3 regions of the Salinicola sp. LHM genome follow, and region 3 is predicted to be linked to each of the others. Evidence: predicted binding sites of a transcription regulator. Region 3 holds the regulator's gene; each other region holds the start of a gene.
The links. Region 3 encodes sigma-54, which starts transcription at its own class of promoters, with help from an activator protein. Its sites were predicted from a motif close to TGGCACNNNNNTTGCTNT; they were not measured.

Region 1: glnL (nitrogen regulation protein NR(II)) is a predicted target of sigma-54. The motif match lies at 2,473-2,490, and genes of this name have one in related genera.
Region 2: rutA (pyrimidine utilization protein A) is a predicted target of sigma-54. The motif match lies at 3,769-3,786, and genes of this name have one in related genera.

The regions. Positions count from the first base shown of each region.
Region 1 is NZ_CP140261.1:3,684,785-3,691,940, reverse strand. Features, by position in the region: gene glnA (glutamate--ammonia ligase) at 187-1,593, shown strand; gene R5R73_RS16800 (DUF4124 domain-containing protein) at 1,815-2,387, shown strand; gene glnL (nitrogen regulation protein NR(II)) at 2,529-3,572, shown strand; gene glnG (nitrogen regulation protein NR(I)) at 3,897-5,306, shown strand; gene R5R73_RS16785 (alpha-amylase family glycosyl hydrolase) at 5,394-5,840, shown strand; gene R5R73_RS16780 (hypothetical protein) at 5,847-5,981, opposite strand; gene merA (mercury(II) reductase) at 6,063-7,156, opposite strand, start outside.
Region 2 is NZ_CP140261.1:1,915,307-1,922,462, forward strand. Features, by position in the region: gene R5R73_RS08845 (MetQ/NlpA family ABC transporter substrate-binding protein) at 1-1, opposite strand, end outside; gene R5R73_RS08850 (methionine ABC transporter permease) at 152-805, opposite strand; gene R5R73_RS08855 (methionine ABC transporter ATP-binding protein) at 786-1,829, opposite strand; gene R5R73_RS08860 (malonic semialdehyde reductase) at 2,107-2,697, shown strand; gene rutR (HTH-type transcriptional regulator RutR) at 2,800-3,456, opposite strand; gene rutA (pyrimidine utilization protein A) at 3,862-4,965, shown strand; gene rutB (pyrimidine utilization protein B) at 4,962-5,747, shown strand; gene rutC (pyrimidine utilization protein C) at 5,750-6,136, shown strand; gene rutD (pyrimidine utilization protein D) at 6,173-6,961, shown strand; gene R5R73_RS08890 (flavin reductase) at 7,032-7,156, shown strand, end outside.
Region 3 is NZ_CP140261.1:1,644,686-1,651,841, reverse strand. Features, by position in the region: gene R5R73_RS07685 (KpsF/GutQ family sugar-phosphate isomerase) at 1-274, shown strand, start outside; gene lptC (LPS export ABC transporter periplasmic protein LptC) at 458-1,084, shown strand; gene lptA (lipopolysaccharide transport periplasmic protein LptA) at 1,081-1,623, shown strand; gene lptB (LPS export ABC transporter ATP-binding protein) at 1,724-2,449, shown strand; gene R5R73_RS07665 (RNA polymerase factor sigma-54) at 2,599-4,032, shown strand; gene hpf (ribosome hibernation-promoting factor, HPF/YfiA family) at 4,164-4,472, shown strand; gene ptsN (PTS IIA-like nitrogen regulatory protein PtsN) at 4,482-4,964, shown strand; gene rapZ (RNase adapter RapZ) at 4,967-5,923, shown strand; gene R5R73_RS07645 (HPr family phosphocarrier protein) at 5,910-6,179, shown strand; gene mgtE (magnesium transporter) at 6,289-7,156, shown strand, end outside.

The sequences.
Region 1 (7,156 bases), 2.0 Mb from region 3:
TCTCGTCATGCGGTTATATCAGTCGCTCACTGTCCTGCTTCATTTTGGCACATTCTCTGCATAGCTATGTAAAAACGGTGTGCGCGTGGGCAAGAGCGCTAACTTCGTGCTACAAAACACGCATGCCAAAAAACGGTGTTGGATATTCGCCAACGAATCGAGCCATGGCTCACAGTGGAGGACAACATGTCTGAGAAAACCCTCGCCCTTATCGAAGAACACGACGTCAAGTGGGTGGATCTGCGCTTTACCGATACCAAGGGCAAGGAGCAGCACGTCACAATTCCTGCCAGTGCTGTCGATGCGGAATTCTTTGAAGATGGTCAGATGTTCGACGGCTCCTCCATCGAAGGCTGGAAGGGCATCAACGAGTCCGACATGATTCTGCGTCCGGAAGACGGGACTGCCTTCCTCGATCCGTTCACCGAAGACTCCACGCTGATCCTGCGCTGCGACATCATCGAGCCGGCCACCATGCAGGGCTACGAGCGCGATCCGCGCTCCATCGCCAAGCGTGCCGAAGCCTATCTGAACAGCACCGGCCTGGGCGACACCGCTTTCTTCGGTCCGGAGCCCGAGTTCTTCATCTTCGACGAAGTGCATTGGAAGACCGATATCGAAGGCTCCATGTACAAGATCTCTTCCGAAGAGGGTGCCTGGTCCACCGATCGTCAGGTCGAAGGTGGCAACCTCGCCCACCGTCCGCGCGTCAAGGGTGGTTATTTCCCCGTGCCGCCGGTCGACAGCTTCCATGACATCCGCAGCGCGATGTGTAACACGCTGCAGGCGATCGGTCAGAGCGTCGAAGTGCATCACCACGAAGTGGCCAACGCCGGTCAGAACGAAATCGGCGTCAAGTTCAACACCCTGGTGAAGAAGGCCGACGAAGTTCAGGAGATGAAGTACGTCATCCACAACGTGGCACATGCCTACGGCAAGACGGCAACCTTCATGCCCAAGCCGCTGGTCGGTGACAACGGTTCCGGGATGCACGTTCACCAGTCTTTCTGGAAGGACGGTACCAACCAGTTCGCGGGCGAAGAGTACGCCGGTCTGTCCGAAATGGCGCTGTACTACATTGGCGGTATCATCAAGCACGCGCGTGCTCTGAACGCCTTCACCAACGCTTCGACGAACTCCTACAAGCGTCTGGTGCCGGGCTTCGAAGCGCCGGTCATGCTCGCCTACAGTGCGCGTAACCGCTCTGCGTCCATTCGTATTCCGTACACTTCCAACCCGAAGGGCAAGCGCGTCGAGACCCGCTTCCCCGACCCGACTGCCAACCCGTACCTGGCGTTCGCAGCGATGCTGATGGCCGGTATCGACGGCATCAAGAACAAGATTCACCCTGGCGATGCCATGGACAAGAACTTGTACGATCTGCCGCCGGAAGAAGGCAAGAAGGTCCCGACCGTGGCCACCAGCCTTGATCAGGCGCTGGAAGCACTCGACGCCGATCGCGCCTTCCTGACCGAAGGTAACGTGTTCACCGACGACATGATCGATGCCTACATCGAGCTGAAGAGCGAAGACGTCGAGCGTCTGCGTCTGGCGACGCATCCGGTCGAGTTCGACCTCTACTACAGTGTCTAAGGTTCGCACCTTGGCCTGACAAAAAGCCCCACCTCGGTGGGGCTTTTTCGTGGATGGCTCTTATTTTGCCAGTGGTTGCCAGCGGTTCGTCTCTTGCTGGAATACGCGCACGGAGACGTTCGGTGGCTCGAGAGCCAGGCGGCGCCGGACACATTCAGGCCCTGGTCGGTGTCGGCCGATAAAGCGGTGTCATGAACGGTGGCAACAAGGAGAGGATAACGATGCAAGCACGACGGGTTGGGTGGATGGTCGGCGGTATGGCGGCGCTGCTTGTGGCGTTGCCGACACTGGCGGCTCCGGTCTATCGGCATGTCGATGCCAACGGCAACGTGGTCTACAGCGACGAGCCCGGGCAGGGCAGCCGGATCGATCTCAAGCCCATTACGGTGGTTGATCCCGCGGAGGTCGAAAGCCGCTCGCGCCCGGCCGACTCGACGACGACGTCGCCTTCGGCGGTCGATTACGACCGCTTTGCGATCGCCAGCCCGAGCAATGGCGAGACGCTGCCGACCGGCCAGGGCGGCAATGTTCAGGTGCAATTGGCGATCGAGCCCGAACTGCAGCCGGGCGACCGCGTTCAGCTCCGGGTCGACGGCAAGGTGAGTCAATCGCCGATGCATACCAGCGTGTTCGCGCTGAGCCAGCTCGAGCGCGGCGAGCACCAGATCCAGGCTGAGCTGCTGGACGCTCAGGGCCAGGTGCGGCTGTCGACGCCAGCGGTGACGCTCTACGTCCAGCGGGCCAGCGTCAACCTGCCCGCCAATCCCAATAACCCGAATTCGAATAATCGATAGGCAGCGATTTGAGAATTGCACCATTTTGGTGAATGAAGACTTGGTTGCTATTGAGCGTTTCCCGGTCCTGAGCGAAATCGGGGAGTGGCGCGGTTTTTGCACTGTATAAGCACATACCGGATCACCACGATGGAACGACGCATGTATCAACGTTTGCTGGAGCACTTGACGACCGCCGTCCTGCTACTCGACGAGCATCTGCACGTGCGCTGGCTCAACCCTGCCGCCGAGGCGCTACTGGCCGCGAGCCGGCCCCGGGTGGTCGGCCATTGGCTGGAGTGCCTGAACGGCGAGGACGGCAGCATCCGACAGGTACTGCTCAAGGCGATGAAGGAGTTTCATCCCTACACGCAGCGGGAAGCGGCGATGGTGCTGACCGCCGGGGAAGTGATCACGGTGGATTTCACCGCGACGCCGATCACCAGCCGCGAACTGCTGCTCGAGATCGAGCCGCGGGATCGGCTATTGCGAATTTCCCGCGAGGAGGCGCTGATCGCGCGCCAGGAGACGGTCAAGGTGCTGATGCGCGGCCTCGCCCACGAGGTCAAGAATCCACTGGGTGGCATCCGCGGCGCCGCGCAGTTGCTGGAGCGGGATCTCCCCGATCCGCAGTTGGCCGAATTCACCCGAATCATCGTCGAGGAGGCGGATCGCCTGCGGGATCTGGTCGATCGCATGCTGGGCCCGAATACGCTGGTGCACCACGAGCCGCTCAACGTTCACAAGGTGCTGGAGCGGGTTCGGGCGCTGCTCGAGGCGGAGCATCATCAACTGAGCTTCGAGCGCGATTACGACCCCAGCATGCCGGATCTGGTCGGCGACGAGCCGCAGTTGATCCAGGCCGTTCTCAATATCGCGCGCAATGCGGTGCAGGCCATGGAGGAGTTCGGAACGCCCGAGCCGCGCCTGCTGCTGCGTACCCGGGTTCGCCGTCAGTTCACCCTGGGCGCCGAGCGCCACCGGCTGGTGTGTGAAGTCGCGATCGTCGACAACGGCCCGGGCATTCCGGAGCACATCCGCGAGACGCTGTTCTTCCCCATGGTCTCCGGTCGCGCCGAGGGTAGCGGCCTGGGATTGTCGATCGCGCAGTCGATTCTGCATCAGCATCAGGGGTTGATCGAATGCGAATCCCAGCCGGGCGCCACGGAGTTCCGGCTGCTGATCCCGTTCGAGGCGCAGCAGTGAGATTGGCCGCATCCCTTCTTCGTACGCGAGCGCCTCGACCGGGTCGTGCGCGCGGGCCGTTGGCCCATGTTGTCGAGAGTATCGACGTTGTCGAGGGTATCGAAGCTATCGAGAGTATCGAAGTTATCGAGAGTCCCGAAGTTATCGAGAGTCCCGAAGTTGTCGAGAGTCCCGAAGTTATCGAGAGTCCCGAAGTTGTCGAGAGTCCCGAAGTTATCGAGAGTCCCGAAGTTGTCGAGAGTACCGAAGTTGTCAGGGTACCGAAGTTATCGAGAGTACCGAAGTCGCTGAGAGCGCGATTCACCGTTCTGCTGGAGAACTGCCATGACTGAAGTCGCTCGTATCGCGATCGTCGATGACGATCGTGCGATTCGCTGGGTTCTGGAAAGGGCACTGGCACAGCCGGACCTGGAAGTGCAATCCTTCGAGCGGGCCGATGCCGCGCTCGAGTCGATCGAACGCAACCCGCCGGACGTGCTGCTGACCGACATTCGCATGCCGGGGCTCGACGGGCTCGATCTGATGGCAAAAGTCCGCCAGATGCATCCCGACCTTCCCGTGATCGTGATGACGGCGCACTCCGACCTGGACAGCGCCGTGGCGTCCTATCAGGGCGGCGCGTTCGAATACCTGCCCAAGCCGTTCGATGTCGACGATGCGCTGGCGCTGGTTCGGCGCGGGGTGGCGCACGCCCGCGAGCGGCGTTCTCCCGCGGCGATGCCGGAGGGTCTGTCCGCCGAGATCATCGGTGAAGCGCCGGCGATGCAGGAGGTGTTCCGGGCGATCGGCCGGCTGTCGCAGTCGCACATCACGGTGCTGATCAATGGCGAATCGGGCACCGGCAAGGAGCGCGTCGCCCAGGCGTTGCACCAGCACAGCCCGCGTAGCGGGCACCCGTTCATCGCGCTCAACATGGCCGCGATCCCCAAGGATCTGATGGAATCCGAGCTGTTCGGCCACGAAAAGGGCGCGTTCACCGGCGCTGCCGCCCAGCGTCGCGGGCGTTTCGAGCAGGCCGATGGCGGCACGCTGTTCCTGGACGAGATCGGCGACATGCCCGCCGATACCCAGACGCGCCTGCTGCGCGTGCTGGCGGATGGCGAATTCTACCGGGTCGGCGGGCACGTGCCGGTCAAGGTGGATGTGCGGATCATTGCCGCGACGCACCAGAACCTGGAAAAGCTGGTGACGGAAGGGCGCTTCCGTGAGGATCTGTTCCACCGGCTCAACGTGATTCGCGTTCATCTGCCCCGGCTGTCGGAGCGCCGCGAGGACATTCCGCGCCTGGCCCAGCACTTTCTCGCCGAGGCCGCCAAGGAACTCTCCGCCGAGTCCAAGGTGCTGACCAAGGAGGCCGAGACGCATTTGACACGCCTACCCTGGCCCGGCAACGTTCGACAGCTGGAAAACACCTGTCGCTGGCTTACCGTGATGGCCTCCGGTCGCGAGGTGCTGGTCGACGATCTGCCGCCGGAGCTGCGCGAACTCGAAGGCAACGAGACGCCGAGCGGCGACTGGCGCAACGCGTTCCGCGAGTGGGCCGATCGGGCATTGGCCTCGGGGCATACGCACCTGCTCGAAGAGGCGGTGCCGGATTTCGAGCGCATCCTGATCGAGACCGCCCTGAAGCACACCGGCGGACGCAAGGGCGAGGCTGCCGAACTGCTGGGCTGGGGGCGCAACACGCTGACGCGAAAGGTCAAGGTGCTGTTGCCGGCACTGGCTGACGAATAGCCCGGTGGGCATCGGGCATGGCCGGGGGTTGTAGCAAGGCCGCAGCCGGCACGGCCGTGATCAAACGACATCAATGTGGGAAGTTCCATGTTCGACTCGACCCAATGGTGGCGTGGCAGCGTCATCTACCAGATCTATCCACGAAGCTTCATGGATGCGCGCGGCGACGGCATCGGCGATCTTCCCGGTATCACCGCCAAGCTGGACTACGTGGCCGAACTGGGCGTCGATGCGATCTGGATTTCACCGTTCTTTCCGTCGCCGATGAAGGATTTCGGCTACGACGTGACCGACTATCGCGGCGTCGACCCGATGTTCGGCGCCTTTCACGATTTCCAGATGCTGCTCGAGCGCGCCCACGGTCTGGGACTGAAAGTGATCATCGACCTGGTGCTGAGCCATACCTCCGATCAGCACCACTGGTTTCTGCAAAGCCGAAGTTCCGGGTATCCGGATTATCTGGTTGGTATGCGAGAGCTAAAGGTGGCCGACAAACTCAACCCACAACGGATTAGCTGGTTGATGGCTCGCTGAGTACGCTCACTTGCTAGAGAGCAGATACTTCACCAAACAGGCGATGCCGAGGACCAGTAGCAATAGTAGGGCAATTCCGATCACTGGCATTATCCAGCCCATCGCCCCCATCATCCCGCAATCTGGTAGTGTCGTGTTCATCGTGACAGGGCTCCCTGTGGTGTCCATGCCCAAAACCCGTGGTGCCGCCGCCCAGTGGCACCACGGTCGCGCTCATATCGTTCACCCGGCACAGCAGGACAACTGCGTCACATCCTTGGTGAAAGTCTGGGCACAGAGCTTGAGCCCTTCCACCATGGTCAGGTAGGGAAACAGCTCATTGGCGATGTCGTGTACGGTCATGCGTGCGCGTAGCGCCATCACCGCCGTCTGGATCAGCTCACCGGCTTCCCCCGCCACCGCCTGCACCCCCAGCAACCGGCCCGAGTCGCGTTCGGCCACCAGCTTGATGAAACCACCGGTGTCGAAATTCACCAGCGCACGCGGCACGTTTTCCAGGTCCAGCTCACGGGTATCGACGCTGAAGCCTTGCTCGATGGCCTCGGCTTCCGTCAGGCCGACGGTGGCCACCTGGGGGTCGGTGAAGATCACCGCCGGCATGGCGCTCAGGTCCAGGGTGGCTTCGCCCCCGGTCATGTTGACGGCAGCCCGGCTGCCCCCGGCGGCGGCGACATAGACGAACTCCGGCTGATCGGTGCAGTCACCGGCGGCATAGAGCCCCGGCACCGTGGTGTGCAGATGCTCATCGACCAGAATAGCCCCATGTGCGGTTTCCACGCCGAGGCTCGCCAGGTTCAGGGCCTCGGTATTGGGTGTCCGTCCGGTGGCCACCAGCAGTTGATCCGCCCGCAAGGTGCCGGCGTTGGTGTCGACAATGAATTCATTGTCGGTGTAGTCCACACGGCTCGCCTGGGTCTGCTTGAGGACCTCGATGCCCTCGCGGCGAAACGCCGCCTCCACCGCATCCCCTACCGCCGGGTCTTCCTGGGAGAGCAGGCGGCTGCGGGCCAGCACCGTGACCCGGCTGCCCAGCCTGGCGAAGGCCTGGGCCAGTTCCAGGGCCACCACCGAGGCGCCGATCACAATCAGCCGCTCGGGAAGAGTGTCCAGGGCCAGAGCACTGGTAGAGGTCAGGTAGGGGGTGTCGGCAAGACCCGGGATCGGCGGTACTGCCGGTCGGGCGCCAGTACCGATGAAGGCGCGGTCGAAGTGGACGACCTGCTCGCCGCCCTCGTTCAGCTTGACCATCAGGCTATGGGCATCGATAAACCGGGCCTCGCCGTGCAGGACAGTGATGGCCGGGTGGTCGCGCAGAA
Region 2 (7,156 bases), 270 kb from region 3:
TTGGCGAGATTCTCCCTGAAAGATGTGGCAATGCAATCGGAAACGACGATGGCGCTCTTGTGGCGCCTCATGACCGCCGAAATATAACGGAATAACGGCGATCACGGTAATTCATTCTGGTTATTAGTCTAATCCGCTCTGCGCAAGCCCTTCACTTGTGATCGCTCTTGCGCACCAGATAGTCACCCAGGCTCTGAAACAACTGCACCATCACGACCAGCACCACCACGGTGATCAGCATCACGGTCGGGTTGAAGCGGTTGTAGCCGTAGCGGATGCCCAGGTCGCCGAGCCCGCCACCGCCCACGGCGCCCGCCATGGCGGAGTAGCTGACCAGGGCGACGATGGTGATCGTCAGGCCGTTGATGATGCCGCCACGCGCCTCCGGCAGCAGGACCTTCATGATGATCTGCATCGGCGTCGCGCCCATCGACTGGGCGGCTTCGACCAGGCCGGGAGAGACTTCGTTAAGCGCGCCTTCGACCAGCCGGGCGACGAACGGAATCGCGGCGATCGTCAGCGGCACGGCGGCGGCATTGGTTCCGATGGAACTGCCGACGATCATGCGGGTGAACGGAATGATCGCCACCAGCAGGATGATGAACGGCACCGAGCGCCCGACGTTGGTGACGATGCCGAGTATCGTGTTGACGGCCGGCTGAGCGAGGATCTGGCGCGGCCGGGTCACATACAGCAGCACGCCGAGGGGGACGCCTGCCAGCGCCGACAGAATGCCGGCGACGGCGACCATGTAGAGCGTTTCCAGCGTGGACTGCCAGACGAGATCAATCAGTGCGCTGGACATGACCCATTACCTCCACTTGCAGATCAAAGGATTCGAGCGTCGTCAGTGCCTGCCGTGTCTGCGAAGCACTGCCCATCAGTTCGGCGATCATCAGGCCGAGCGTACGCCCCTGAATGGATTCGACCTTGGCCTGGAGGATGCTGACATCAATGCCGTGTTCCCGGGCCAGGCGCGAGATCAGCGGAGTGGACACGCTGTCGCCGGAGAAGGTCAGCCGCACCACGGGATGGGTGGTTTCGCTGGGCTCGGGTTCGAGCCGCTCGATCAGCGCCTGGGGCGCTTCCAGCTTGAGGAAGTCGTTCAGAAACTCCCGTCCCAGTTGCGTACCCGGCGCCGTGAAGAAGTCGCCGACATCGGCGTCTTCGACTAGGCGGCCATCGGAAATCAGCCCCACGCGATGGCAGATGGTCTTCACCACCTCCATTTCGTGGGTGATCAGCAGGATGGTCAGCCCCAGCTGCCGGTTGATCTCCTGCAGCAGCGTCAGGATCGAGGCGGTCGTCTGCGGGTCGAGTGCCGATGTGGCTTCGTCGCACAGCAGCACCTTGGGGCGGCTGGCCAGCGCGCGGGCGATCGCCACGCGCTGCTTCTGCCCGCCGGAAAGCTGGGCCGGATACTGTTTCGTCTTGTCCGCGAGCCCGGTCATCTCCAGCAGCGGAAGGACGCGCTCGCGAATGGTCTGGCGCGACTGGCCCATCAGTTCGAGCGGCAGGGCGACATTGTCGTAGACGGTGCGGTTGGTCAGCAGATTGAAGTGCTGAAAGATCATGCCGCATTGATGGCGTGCCTGGCGCAGCGCGGCGGCATCCATCGCGGTCAGATCCTCTCCATCGATGAGAACCCGGCCGGCGCTCGGGCGCTCGAGCAGGTTGACGCAGCGAATGAGCGTCGACTTGCCAGCGCCGGAGAGGCCGATGACGCCGTGAATCGTGCCTTTGGGCACCTGCAGGTCGATATCTTTCAGCGCCTGCACGGCACCGGGCCCGCTGCCGTAGGTTTTGGAGACGTTGTCCAGAGTGATCATTAGGCGTGTCGAAAGCGTCTGTCTGGGAATCGGGAGAGCGGGTAGGGTGTCTCGCGCCATAGGGACTGCCGGCGCCAGCCCCGCTTCGATGAGGGCGCTAGTATACGGATCTCGCCGGACCAGAGCGACCGCTGGCGTCGGCATCGGTCGCGAGATACCGTAAGCGACGGCGGCCGGCTTGCCGCCACACAGTTTTCGCTCTCAGTGACAACTCTCTGCCTCAAAGGCTCAAGACTCTGTTTCAAGACACTTTTGAAAGACAACAAGGAGAAAGTCGATGCTGCCGTCACTCGATGATCAGGCCCTGAACCAGCTCTTTCTGGAAGCGCATACCCATAATGCCTGGCAATCGCGGGAAATTAGCGAGGAGACTCTGCGCAAGCTCTACGAGCTGGTCAAGATGGGACCGACCTCGGCCAACTGCTGCCCGGCGCGCTTCGTTTTCGTTCGCTCGGCGGCGGGAAAGGACAAATTGCTGCCGTGCGTCTCTTCCGGTAACGCCGAAAAGACGGCGACGGCTCCCTGCACGGTTATCGTGGCCTACGACAAGCGCTTCTATGATCAGTTGCCGACGCTGTTCCCGCACACCGATGCGCGCAGCTGGTTCACCGGGAGCGAAGCCTTCGCCGAGCAGACGGCGCTACGCAACAGTTCGATGCAGGCCGGCTATCTGATCCTGGCGGCGCGGGCAATGGGGCTGGATACCGGGCCGATGTCCGGCTTCGATGCCAAGGCACTGGATGAAGCGTTTTTCGCCGGTACCGATTGGACGACCAACCTGCTGGTCAATCTGGGTTATGGTGACGTTTCCGGCGTCAAGCCGCGTCTGCCGCGCCTGGCATTCGAAGAAGCTTGCCAACTGGCTTGAGCCAACGGACCAAACGATCGACTTTGCCGTGTAGAACCCCCCGCTCGGTCAGTTCCGTCGGGCGGGTTTTATCGCAGCCACCAAAGTGCCGCCGAAGCCGCTTCAGGACTCCTTCGGCCGCGGCAGCAAGCCGCCCAGCACGATGCGCTGAATATTGTCGACCGTGGCTTCGAAGAACTCGGGATCAGCCAGCGTCTTGCCGGAGATCGCTTCGATCTGTACGGCAAAATCGGCGTAATGCTGCGTGGTGCCCCAGAGCAGATAGATCAGATGATGCGGGTCGACCGGCAGTAAGCTGCCGTGCGCTATCCAGCCTTCGATGACTTTCGATTTTTCCTCTACCAGCGCGCGCAGATCACTATGTAGTTCTTCCTTCAGCAGTGGCGCGCCCTGGATCATCTCCAGGCAGAAGAGCCGCGACGCCTGCACATGATCCCTCGACAGCTCGACCTTGATACGAATGTAGTGATTGATGGCCGCTTCCGGGGACTGGTCGGCATCGATGGCGCGTATCGGTTCCAGCCAGGTATTCAGGATTTGCTGCAAGACCGAGATGTAGAGCTTTTCCTTGGAAGGAAAGTAATAGAGCAGATTGGTCTTGGAGACGCCCGCCTGATTAGCGATGGCGTCCAGGCTGGCCCCGCGCAGACCGAACTGGGAAAACAGCGATAGCGCCGCATCTCGAATACGTTGCTTGCGGGCTTCACTGGCAGCGGCGCGGCCAGGGGAGACGGCGGCGCTAGGCGTGAGTGGCGTCATGGACATCCTGGTTGGTAAAGACCTGAATGGCGTGCCAATTCTCTACCCAAAGGCATCGAGCCGTGGCCATTACAGGTCGATAACATTCGCTGGCACTTTACCACGTCGGTTCGGGCCTGGCGCCATCGACCTCGGTCAACGACTCGGTCAACGACTCGGTCAGCGACGAGCCTCGCTGCGCACCGAAATTGCGCGAACGTGCCATTCCTTGCGTCATTGCTGAGCGACTTTTCTTTCTGGTTGGACCAAATGGTCTGACAGTCTGGTTGCGTCGCGTCCCAAGTCATTGAAAACGGATACGGTACGACGCGTTGGCACGTCTGTTGTAAAGGGATTGTCAGGTGTCGGGGCCGACAGAGGCCGGCGGCAAATCTCGATAATGAGAGCCGAATGACGAGGTGACTCATGCAACTAGGTGTCTTTATCCCTATCGGTAACAACGGCTGGCTGATTTCCGAAAACGCGCCGCAGTACATGCCGACCTTCGAACTCAACAAGGCTGTGACCCAGAAGGCCGAAAGCTACGGCTTCGAGTTCGTGCTGTCGATGATCAAGTTGCGCGGCTTCGGCGGCAAGACCGAGTTCTGGGAGCACGCGCTGGAGTCCTTCACTCTGATGGCAGGGCTGGCGGCCGTGACCTCGAAGATCAATCTCTACGCTACCGCGGCGACGTTGGTGATGCCGCCGGCGATTACCGCGCGCATGGCGGCGACCATCGACTCGATTGCGCCGGGGCGTTTTGGCATCAATCTGGTGACCGGCTGGCAGAAACCGGAATACAGCCAGATGGGGATGTGGCCGGGAGACGAGTACTTTGCCAAGCGCTACGCCTACCTCGATGAGTACACCACAGTGCTGCGGGATCTGCTGGAGACGGGGCGCAGCGATCTGAAGGGCGACTTTTTCCAGATGGACGACTGTCGCCTGAGTCCGCGCCCCGAACAGGGCGTCAAGATCGTCTGCGCCGGCCAGTCGAGTGCCGGCATGGCCTTCACCGCCAAGCACGCCGACTACAGCTTCTGCTTCGGCAAGGGGCTGAATACGCCGACGGCGTTTGCCGATACCGCCGAGCGTCTCAACGCGGCGGGCAGGGAATCCGGACGCGATATCGCTTGCTACGTGCTATTCATGGTGGTCGCCGACGAGACCGACGAAGCCGCGATGGCGCGCTGGGAACACTACAAGGCCGGCGCCGATCAGGAGGCGCTCGACTGGATGGCCGACCAGGGCAGCCAGGACAAGAGCTCGGGCAAGGATACCAATGTGCGCCAGATGACCGACCCGACATCGGCGGTCAACTTCAACATGGGGACTCTGGTCGGCTCCTACGCCAACGTCGCGCGGATGCTCGACGAGATCGATACCGTCGAGGGCATCGGCGGCGTGATGCTGACGTTCGATGACTTTCTGGCAGGACTGGATATCTTCGGCGAGCGCGTGCAGCCTCTGATGAAGACCCGGGTCGAGGTTGTCGACGCACCAGCCGAGACGGCGGAGGTGGCAGAATGAGCGGGCTCAAGCAGACGCCGGTGGTCCGCCGTGATGATGTCTCCGCCAACGACGAGATCGTGCTGGCCGGTCGGCCGGAAGCGATCGCGATGCCGTGCTCCGAGACGGCATTGATCGTCGTCGACATGCAGAACGCCTACGCCACCCTGGGCGGCTATCTCGATCTGGCCGGTTTCGATGTCACCACCACCGGGCCCATCATCGAGCGAATTGCCAAGGCGATCAAGCTGGCGCGCGCGGCGGGTATCCAGGTGATCTTCTTCCAGAATGGCTGGGATGCCGAGTACGTCGAGGCCGGCGGCCCGGGGTCTCCCAATTGGCATAAATCCAACGCGCTCAAAACCATGCGTCAGCGCCCCGAACTGCATGGGCAACTACTGGCCAAGGGGACCTGGGACTACGCACTGGTCGACGATTTGAAGCCTCAGCCTGACGATATCGTGCTGCCGAAGCCGCGCTATAGCGGGTTCTTCAACACGGCGCTGGACAGCATCCTGCGTTCGCGGGGTATCCACCACCTGCTGTTCACCGGTATTGCCACCAACGTGTGCGTCGAGTCGACGCTGCGTGATGGCTTCTTCCTGGAGTATTTCGGCACCGTGCTGGAGGACGCGACCTATCAAGCCGGTCCGCCGTCGGCGCAGAGCAGCGCCATCTTCAATATCGAAACCTTCTTTGGCTGGGTGTCGAGCGTCGAGGCTTTCGAGGATGCCTGCGCGGCTCGAACCGACGCCCGGCAGCCACACGCTTCATCCATGACTTCATCAGCAGCAGGAGAGTGATCATGCCCAAGACAAGTGTGATCCCCGCCGGTTCCGGTGCGCCTCTGGCCCCGTTCGTCCCGGGTAGCCAGGCCGACAATATCCTTTACGTTTCCGGCACGCTGCCGTTCGACAAGGAAAATAACGTGGTTCACGTCGGTGACGCTGCCGCCCAGACCCGCCACGTGCTGGAAATCATCCAGAGCGTGGTCGAGACCGCTGGTGGCAGCATGAATGACGTCACCTTCAACTCGATCTTCCTGCGCAACTGGGAAGACTACGCGGCGATCAACGCCGTCTATGCGGAATTCTTTCCCGGCGAGAAGCCTGCCCGTTACTGCATCCAGTGCGGGCTGGTGAAGCCGGATGCGCTGATCGAGATCGCCTCGATCGCGCATTTGCCTCACTGAGTCGTTGATTGACGCTTTGCCGGGAGGATCTCGTCAATGCACTACGAAATACTGGGACGCACGGATCCCGACGCCCCGACGATTCTGCTCTCCGCGGGATTGGGTGGCGCCGGTCGTTTCTGGGAGCCGCAGCTGGCTTCGCTGGAGACGACACACCGGGTGGTGATCTATGACCACCTCGGCACAGGCAAGAGCCCGGCCGAGCTACCGATCGGTTACGCGATCGATGACATGGCGCAGGAGGCGCTGGCCCTGCTCGACCGATTGGACATCGAGCGCGTCGATTTCATGGGGCATGCCCTTGGCGGGCTGGTCGGGCTGCAGATGGCGCTGCTGGCGCCGGCCCGGCTCGATCGATTGGTCGTGATCAACGCCTGGAGCCGTGTCGACGTCCAGAGCGAGCGCTGTTTTCGGGTACGCCTGGCGCTGCTCCAGGACAGCGGCGTCGAAGCGTATCTGCACGCGCAGCCGCTGTTCCTGTATCCCGCCGACTGGCTGTCCGCCAATCACGACAGGCTACTGATCGAAGAAGCCCATGCCCTCGAACATTTCCCGGAAAAGCAGAACGTGCTGGCCAGAATCGGCGCACTGTCGGCCTTCGATGTCGATGCTCGGCTAGGAGAGATCGATACGCCCACGCTGGTGATTGCCTCGCGGGACGATCTGCTGGTCCCGTACACGCAATCCCGGCACCTTGCCGAGGCATTGCCCAACGCACGGCTGGAAATGTTCGACTATGGCGGGCACGGCCTGACGGTGACCGTTCCGGCGGCGTTCAACGCTTCGGTAGAGCGATTCCTGACAATCCGATCACCACTCCGATGATGTGATCGTCACCGTTGAGAGACAGGAGGAAGGTTCCATGATGACGTCGTTACGAAAACCTGAATATGCCATGGAAGCACCAAGTACGGTTTCGCCATCGGAGTTTCGCGAGGCAATGTCGCATCTGGCTGCCGCGGTCAACGTGGTAACCACCGATGGCCCCGGTGGGCGCGCCGGCTTCACGGCGTCTGCCGT
Region 3 (7,156 bases):
GTTCACCTGCGTCGTCGATGAACACGGTCTGCTGGTCGGTGTCTATACCGACGGCGATCTGCGCCGAACGCTCGATCAGCGCGGCGATTTCACCCTGCTTCGTGTCGATGACGTCATGACTCGGGGTGGCAAGACGGCAACGCCCGATATGCTGGCCGCGGAAGCGGTACGGATCATGGAGGACAACCGAATCACCGCACTGGCCGTGATCGAAGATGGCGTTCCCGTGGGGGCGCTGCACATGCACGACCTGCTGAGAAGCGGAGTCATCTGATTCGTCGTCGAACATCCGATTCATCGTCGAAGTTGTACCCTGATGGCATCGTCTCAATGAAATGGCCATGTCGTTTCCAACACCGGAATCCAGCACCGGAATAACGATGCGGCTCGAGCCGCCAGAGCCCATATTCATCAACGCCAGTTCGATCAAGGCTTTCGTTCAAGACAAGGAGCAACCGTGGCCAAGACAGCCGGATTTCAGTCACCCTGGTGGAGACGCCTCGGCCTGTTGGCACTACTGCTGATTCTGGGTGGCGGGCTGACCTATCTGGATCAGCGTGGAGAAAACCAGCAGGAGTCCGCAACCAGCAACATGACTGGCGAGCCCGACTACTACCTCGAAGAGGCCAGCATGACGCGCTTCGATGCTCAGGGGCGCGCCTATCAACGCCTGGATACGCCGCGGCTGGCACACACGCCCGCCGACGATGTCATTCGTACCGAGACACCCCACGGCTACCTCATCGACGACGAGCAGCGCCAGTGGCAGGTGACCAGCGACACGGGGGTAATGGATCGCAGCGGCGAGCAGTTGACCCTGGAGGGCAATGCGCGCCTGATACAACCGGAGCAGGCGTGGAGCCTGGAAACGCAGACACTGCATTACGATAATCGCGAAGCCCATGCCTGGAGTGACACGCCCGCCGTGTTGCGTCAGCATGACCAGCGCATGCGTGGTGATCGCTTCGATGCCTGGATCAACGAAGACCGTATGCGCCTGACCGACAACGTGCGGGGGCACCTGCCACAGCAACCCCAATCACAGCAATCCCAGTCACAGCAATCTGAGGATCAAGGATCATGAGGCGAGAACTCGGCCAACTCCTGGTGCTTACCGCGCTGGGCTTCACCAGCCTTCCGACCATGGCACTGGAAAGCGATGCCAGCGCGCCGATCGAGATCGCCGCCGATCAGTTCGAGCTCGACGACCGCCAGGGCACTGCCGTCTACACCGGCAATGTCGACATGCAACAAGGCAGCATGAAACTGAAGGCCGCACGCGTGGACATCCAGCGAGCCGACGACGGCCAGGTCAGCCAGGTCACAGCCAAGGGCGGCGGTGGCGAGCGCGCCTATCTCGAACAGCGGCCGGCCCCCGACGAAGCGATCGTCAAGGGCTGGGGCGATACCGTCATCTATCATGCCGCCGAGCGCCGCGTGGAACTGGTCGGCAACGCCGAACTGCATCAGGCCGGCGACACCTTCGATGGCGCCTACGTCGAATACTATCTCGACTCGCGCCGCGTCCAGGCTCGTTCCAGCCAGGACGGCGACGGCAGTGGCGACGGTCGCGTTCGCATGACACTTACGCCGCGCAACGCTTCCGAACAGTCGTCCCAATAGTCATTCCAGTCATGATTCCAGAGAAGATTCGGGCTCTGCTCCCGACCACGCTCACCGGGCCTGAATCGCTCTGCGCCGCGTCGCCACAAGGATCGCATCCATGAAAACGCTAACGGCCGCCAATCTGGCCAAGAGCTACAAGGGACGTCGCGTCGTCCACGATTTCAGTCTGACCCTGCGCCAGGGCAGCATCGTCGGCCTGCTCGGCCCCAACGGCGCAGGCAAGACCACCTCCTTCTACATGATCGTCGGCCTGGTCAAGTCCGATGCCGGCAGCGTTCATATCGATGACCACGACCTCAGCCGTGCACCGATGCATGACCGGGCGCGAGCCGGGATCGGTTATCTGCCGCAGGAAGCCTCGATCTTTCGCAAACTGAGTGTCGCCGACAACATCATGGCCATTCTCGAGACGCGCAAGGATCTGGACCGAGCCGGACGACGCGAACAGCTCGAGCGGCTGCTCGCCGATTTTCACGTCGACCATATTCGCGACAACCTCGGCATGAGCCTGTCCGGCGGCGAACGCCGGCGCGTCGAGATCGCACGCGCGCTGGCCACGGAGCCGGCCTTCGTCCTGCTCGACGAACCCTTCGCCGGCGTCGACCCGATCTCGGTCGGCGATATCAAGAGCATCATCCGCCAGCTCCGCGATCGGGAGATCGGCGTTCTCATCACCGATCACAACGTGCGCGAAACGCTGGACATCTGCGACAACGCCTACATCGTCGGCGACGGACAGATCATCGCCGAGGGCCGCCCGGATGCCATCCTCGACAACCAGCGAGTTCGCGACGTCTATCTTGGTCACGAATTCCGGTTATAATCCGACTTCCCGCCCTATCCTGTTTCTTTCCGGCGGCCAGCCTTGCCTGAGCCGCCTTGGATGGCATGTTTCTTGCATAAATCGTTGCATGTCGTCAGATCAATCAGTAACGTGGCTATTCCCTCGTTGATTATGACGTCCGTTTCGCCATGTCCATGAAGCCTTCGCTGCAACTCAGAGTCGGCACGCAGTTGACCATGACGCCTCAGCTTCAGCAGGCGATTCAACTGCTGCAGCTGTCGACGCTCGACCTGTGCCAGGAGATTCAACAAGCGCTCGAATCCAACCCGATGCTGGAGCTGGAAGAGCAGTACTCGGAGCAGGAGACCTCGGAAGCGCCGGAAGACGACTGGCCCAGCGACATTCCCGAAGAGCTGGCGCTCGACAGCGACTGGAGCGACACCTACCAGGACGCCACCGCTGGATCGCTGGGCAGCAGCAGTGGCAGCGAAGAGGCGCCGGATTTCGACCGCAACGCCGCTGCCACCAGCCTGCACGACCATCTTTTGTGGCAGATGGCGATGGGCGATTTCGACGACCGCGAGCGCGAGCTGGGCGAATGTCTGATCGACGCGATCAATGACGATGGCTACTTCACCGGCTCTCTCGACGAACTGGCCCTCAGCCTCCGCACCCAGCGCGACGATCGCGTGACCACGGCGGACCTCGAACACATGCTGATGCGCCTGCAGCAGTTCGACCCCACCGGCGTCGGCGCCCGCGACCTGCGCGAATGCCTGCTGCTCCAGCTCGGTACGCTGGACACGGAAACCCCGCTGCTGCCACAAGCCAAACGCCTGGTGCGCCAGTTTCTCGAGGCCCTGGCCGGCAACGATCGGCGACTGCTCAAACGCCGACTGCGGCTCGAGGACGACGAACTCGACAGCGTCATCGCGATGATCCGCACGCTCGAACCACGCCCTGGGCAACGCTTCGATACCAGCCGCGACGACTACGTGATTCCCGACCTCGTCGCCACGCCCTCCCCCGACGGCTGGCGCATCGAGCTCAACGCCGAGGCGCTGCCACGTCTGCGCATCCAGCCTGACTACGCGGCCCTGATCAAGCGCGCCGACAAGAGTGACGACAACACCTTCCTGCGCCAGCATCTGCAAGAGGCCCGCTGGCTGCTCAAGAGCCTTTCGAGCCGCAACGACACGCTGCTGCGTGTTGGCCGGGAGATCATGTCGCGCCAGGTCGATTTCCTCGAGCGCGGCGAAGAGGCCATGAAGCCGCTGATACTGGCCGACATCGCCGGCAGCGTCGACATGCACGAGTCGACGATTTCCCGTGTCACGACCCAGAAGTACATCCACACGCCTCGCGGCGTGTTCGAGCTCAAGTACTTCTTCTCGAGCCAGGTCGGCGGTCATCGCGGGGAAGGCGACAGCTATTCGAGCACGGCGATTCGCGCCCGGATCAAGAAGTTCATTGGCGAAGAGCCCCCCAGAAAGCCGCTCTCGGACAGCAAATTGGTCGAATTGCTCGCCCAGTCCGATATCTGCGTTGCCAGACGCACCGTGGCCAAATATCGGGAGGCCATGGGCATTCCCTCGTCCAGTGAACGCAAGCGCCTTTCCTGACGTCCCGACTGTACGGCGAGGCAAAATCGATCCAGGGCTCGCCAAACCGGACGATATCGATCACGATGCCTTTGCAGTGACCTGAAAAGGGTTACAATCAAAAGTGCCATCTGCCGCAACAGGAGTGTGTCATGCAAGTGAACGTTACCGGCCATCATGTCGAGCTGACCGATGCCCTCCGGGACTATGTCGGAGAAAAACTCGTTCGTTTGGAGCGTCACTACGACAATATCACCAATGTTCAGGTCACCCTGAGTGTCGAGAAGGAGCGCCAACAGGCAGCCTGTACCCTGCATGCCGCAGGCGGCGATCTGCACGCCGAAGCCAGCGATACCGACATGTATGCCGCCATCGATTCACTGGCCGACAAACTCGACCGTCAACTGGTCAAACACAAAGAGAAGGCACAAGCCCGCGCCCAAGGCGCCGGCGCCCGTTAACGCCTGATGATGACACTGGAAAGCATTCTGCCCCCCGAACGTACCCTTTACGGGGTCACGGGGGGCAGCAAAAAACGTCTGCTGGAATTCTTCAGCACCTTCATTGCCCAAAACACACCCAGCCTGGACAGCCAGGAAGTCTTCAGCCGCCTGATCGGCCGTGAGCGTCTCGGCAGCACGGGGATCGGCAACGGCGTTGCCATCCCCCATGCACGCAGCCCTCACTGCAAGGGGCCGATCGCGGGGTTCATGCGCCTGAAGGACGCCATCGACTTCGACGCGATCGATGGCGAGCCGGTGGATCTGGTATTCGTGCTGCTGGTACCGGAGGAAGCGGATGACACCCATCTTTCGCTACTGGCCGAGGTCGCCAGCATCATGAATCAGAGCAGCGTCAGGCAACAGCTGCGCCAGGCAAGCACGCAGCAGGCGCTGCACGACGCTCTGATCGATGCCATTCGTCATTACCGTCCCAGCGATAACGGCTACTAGAGATGCAACTCGTCATCATCAGTGGTCGCTCCGGTTCGGGAAAATCGATCGCCCTGCAGGCGCTGGAAGATCTGGGCTACTATGCCATCGACAACCTCCCGGCCAACCTGCTGGCGCCACTGATCGACGAACTGCGCAGCGCCCCGCCCACGCGCCCCAACGTGGCGGTCAGTATCGATGCGCGCAATCTGCCGGAAGCGCTCGAGCGGTTCCCGGTGCTGTTGAACGCAGTCCGTGAACGCGGGATCGACACGCAGGTCGTCTATCTCACCGCCGACGCCAAGATTCTGCTGGAACGCTACTCGGCGACCCGTCGGCGCCACCCGTTGACCCGCGGCAACGACATGACCCTAGCCGAGGCGATCGATCATGAGCAGGACTATCTTGCACCGATTCGCCGCATGTCCGATCTGGTGATCGATACCCAGGGGCTCTCGGTCCACGAGCTGCGTGCACGGATCGGAGAACAGGTTGCCAGGCACACCGGCGGCCGTTTGACGTTGACCTTCGAATCCTTCGGCTTCAAACGCGGCGTGCCGCTGGACGCCGACATGGTATTCGACGCGCGCTGCCTGCCCAATCCGTTCTGGGACCCTGGATTGCGCGCCTATGACGGCCGCGACACACAGATCGTCGAGTTTCTGGAATCCTATCCCGACGTCCACGCCATGGCCGGCGACATCCATGCCTGGCTGGATCGCTGGCTGCCGGCCTACCTGGCCAGTCACCGCAGCTATCTGACGGTGGCGATCGGTTGCACCGGCGGCCAGCACCGTTCGGTCTACCTGATCGAGCGCCTGGCGCGTCACTTCCACCATGAATCCGCCGACATCCGACTTCGCCATCGCGAACTCGGTATCCATACCGCCCTCTCGCAGGATGCCACACCACGAGAGCCGGCGCCGCAGGATGCACCATCAAAAGACGCAGGATCATTCAAGCGCGATGCCGACACGTGAACTTCGCCTGACCAATCGTCGCGGGCTGCATGCCCGTGCCGCCACCAAACTGGTCCAATGCTGCCAACCCTTCGCCGTCCGTGTGGCGATTCACCACCGTGAGCGTCAGGCCGATGCCGCCAATATCATGTCTCTACTCATGCTTGCCGCGCCTTGCGGCACCGAGTTGATCGTGACCACCGAAGGCGACGATGCCGACGCCGCCATGGACGCCATCGTCGAGCTTTTCGAGGCGCGTTTCCACGAAGACGAGTAGCGCCCGCTCCTTCCACAGCGTTCGTGAACAGCGTTTTCCATCCTCGTCATTTTGCTCGACGATGGTAGAATGCTCATCCCCGCCAGTCGTTCAAGGATGACCGTTCAGGATGAGCAACAATCCCGAAAAGCTGCAGCCACGGCTGGCCAAGCTCAACGAAGCTCTCGAAAGCGGTGCGCTGGATCAGGCACGGCGCATGCTCAATCGCGGCCTGGCGCCGGTGGATGTCGCCCATCTGCTCGAGTCCAGCCCGCCCAAGGAGCGCGAGATTCTCTGGGGCCTGCTGGACCCCGAGCTGCATGGTGACGTGCTGCAGTATCTGGGCGATGACGTCCAGATCGAATTCCTCAACCGCATGGATGCCGAGCAACTGCTGACGGCGACCGAGGGTCTCGATGTCGACGACCTCGCCGACCTGCTGCAGCAGCTACCCAATACCGTCATCCAGGAAGTCCTCCAGTCGATGGAGGCGCAGGAACGCCAGCGGGTCGAAGCGGTCCTCTCCTACCCGGAGGACACCGCCGGCGGCCTGATGAACCCGGACGCGATCACCATTCGTCCGGATATCACGCTGGATGTGGTCCTGCGCTACCTGCGCCGCCACGAGCGCCTGCCCGATGCCACCGACACCCTGCTGGTCGTCACGCGTCGTGACGAGCTGATCGGTATCCTGTCACTCAACCGCCTGCTGGTCTCGGATGTCTCGGTGCTGGTGCGCGAAGTCATGGAAACCGACTTCCACGCCATTCAGGCGACTGCCTCGGACAGTGACGTGGCGACGCTGTTCCAGAAACATGATCTGATTTCGGCGCCAGTCATCGGCATTGATGGCAAACTGCTCGGCCGTATCACCATCGACGACGTGGTCGACGTCATCCGCGAGGATGCCGAGCACCAGGTCATGAGCATGGCCGGTCTCGACGAGGACGAAGACACCTTCGCCCCGGCGCTGCGAACGAGCCGTCGCCGGGCGTTCT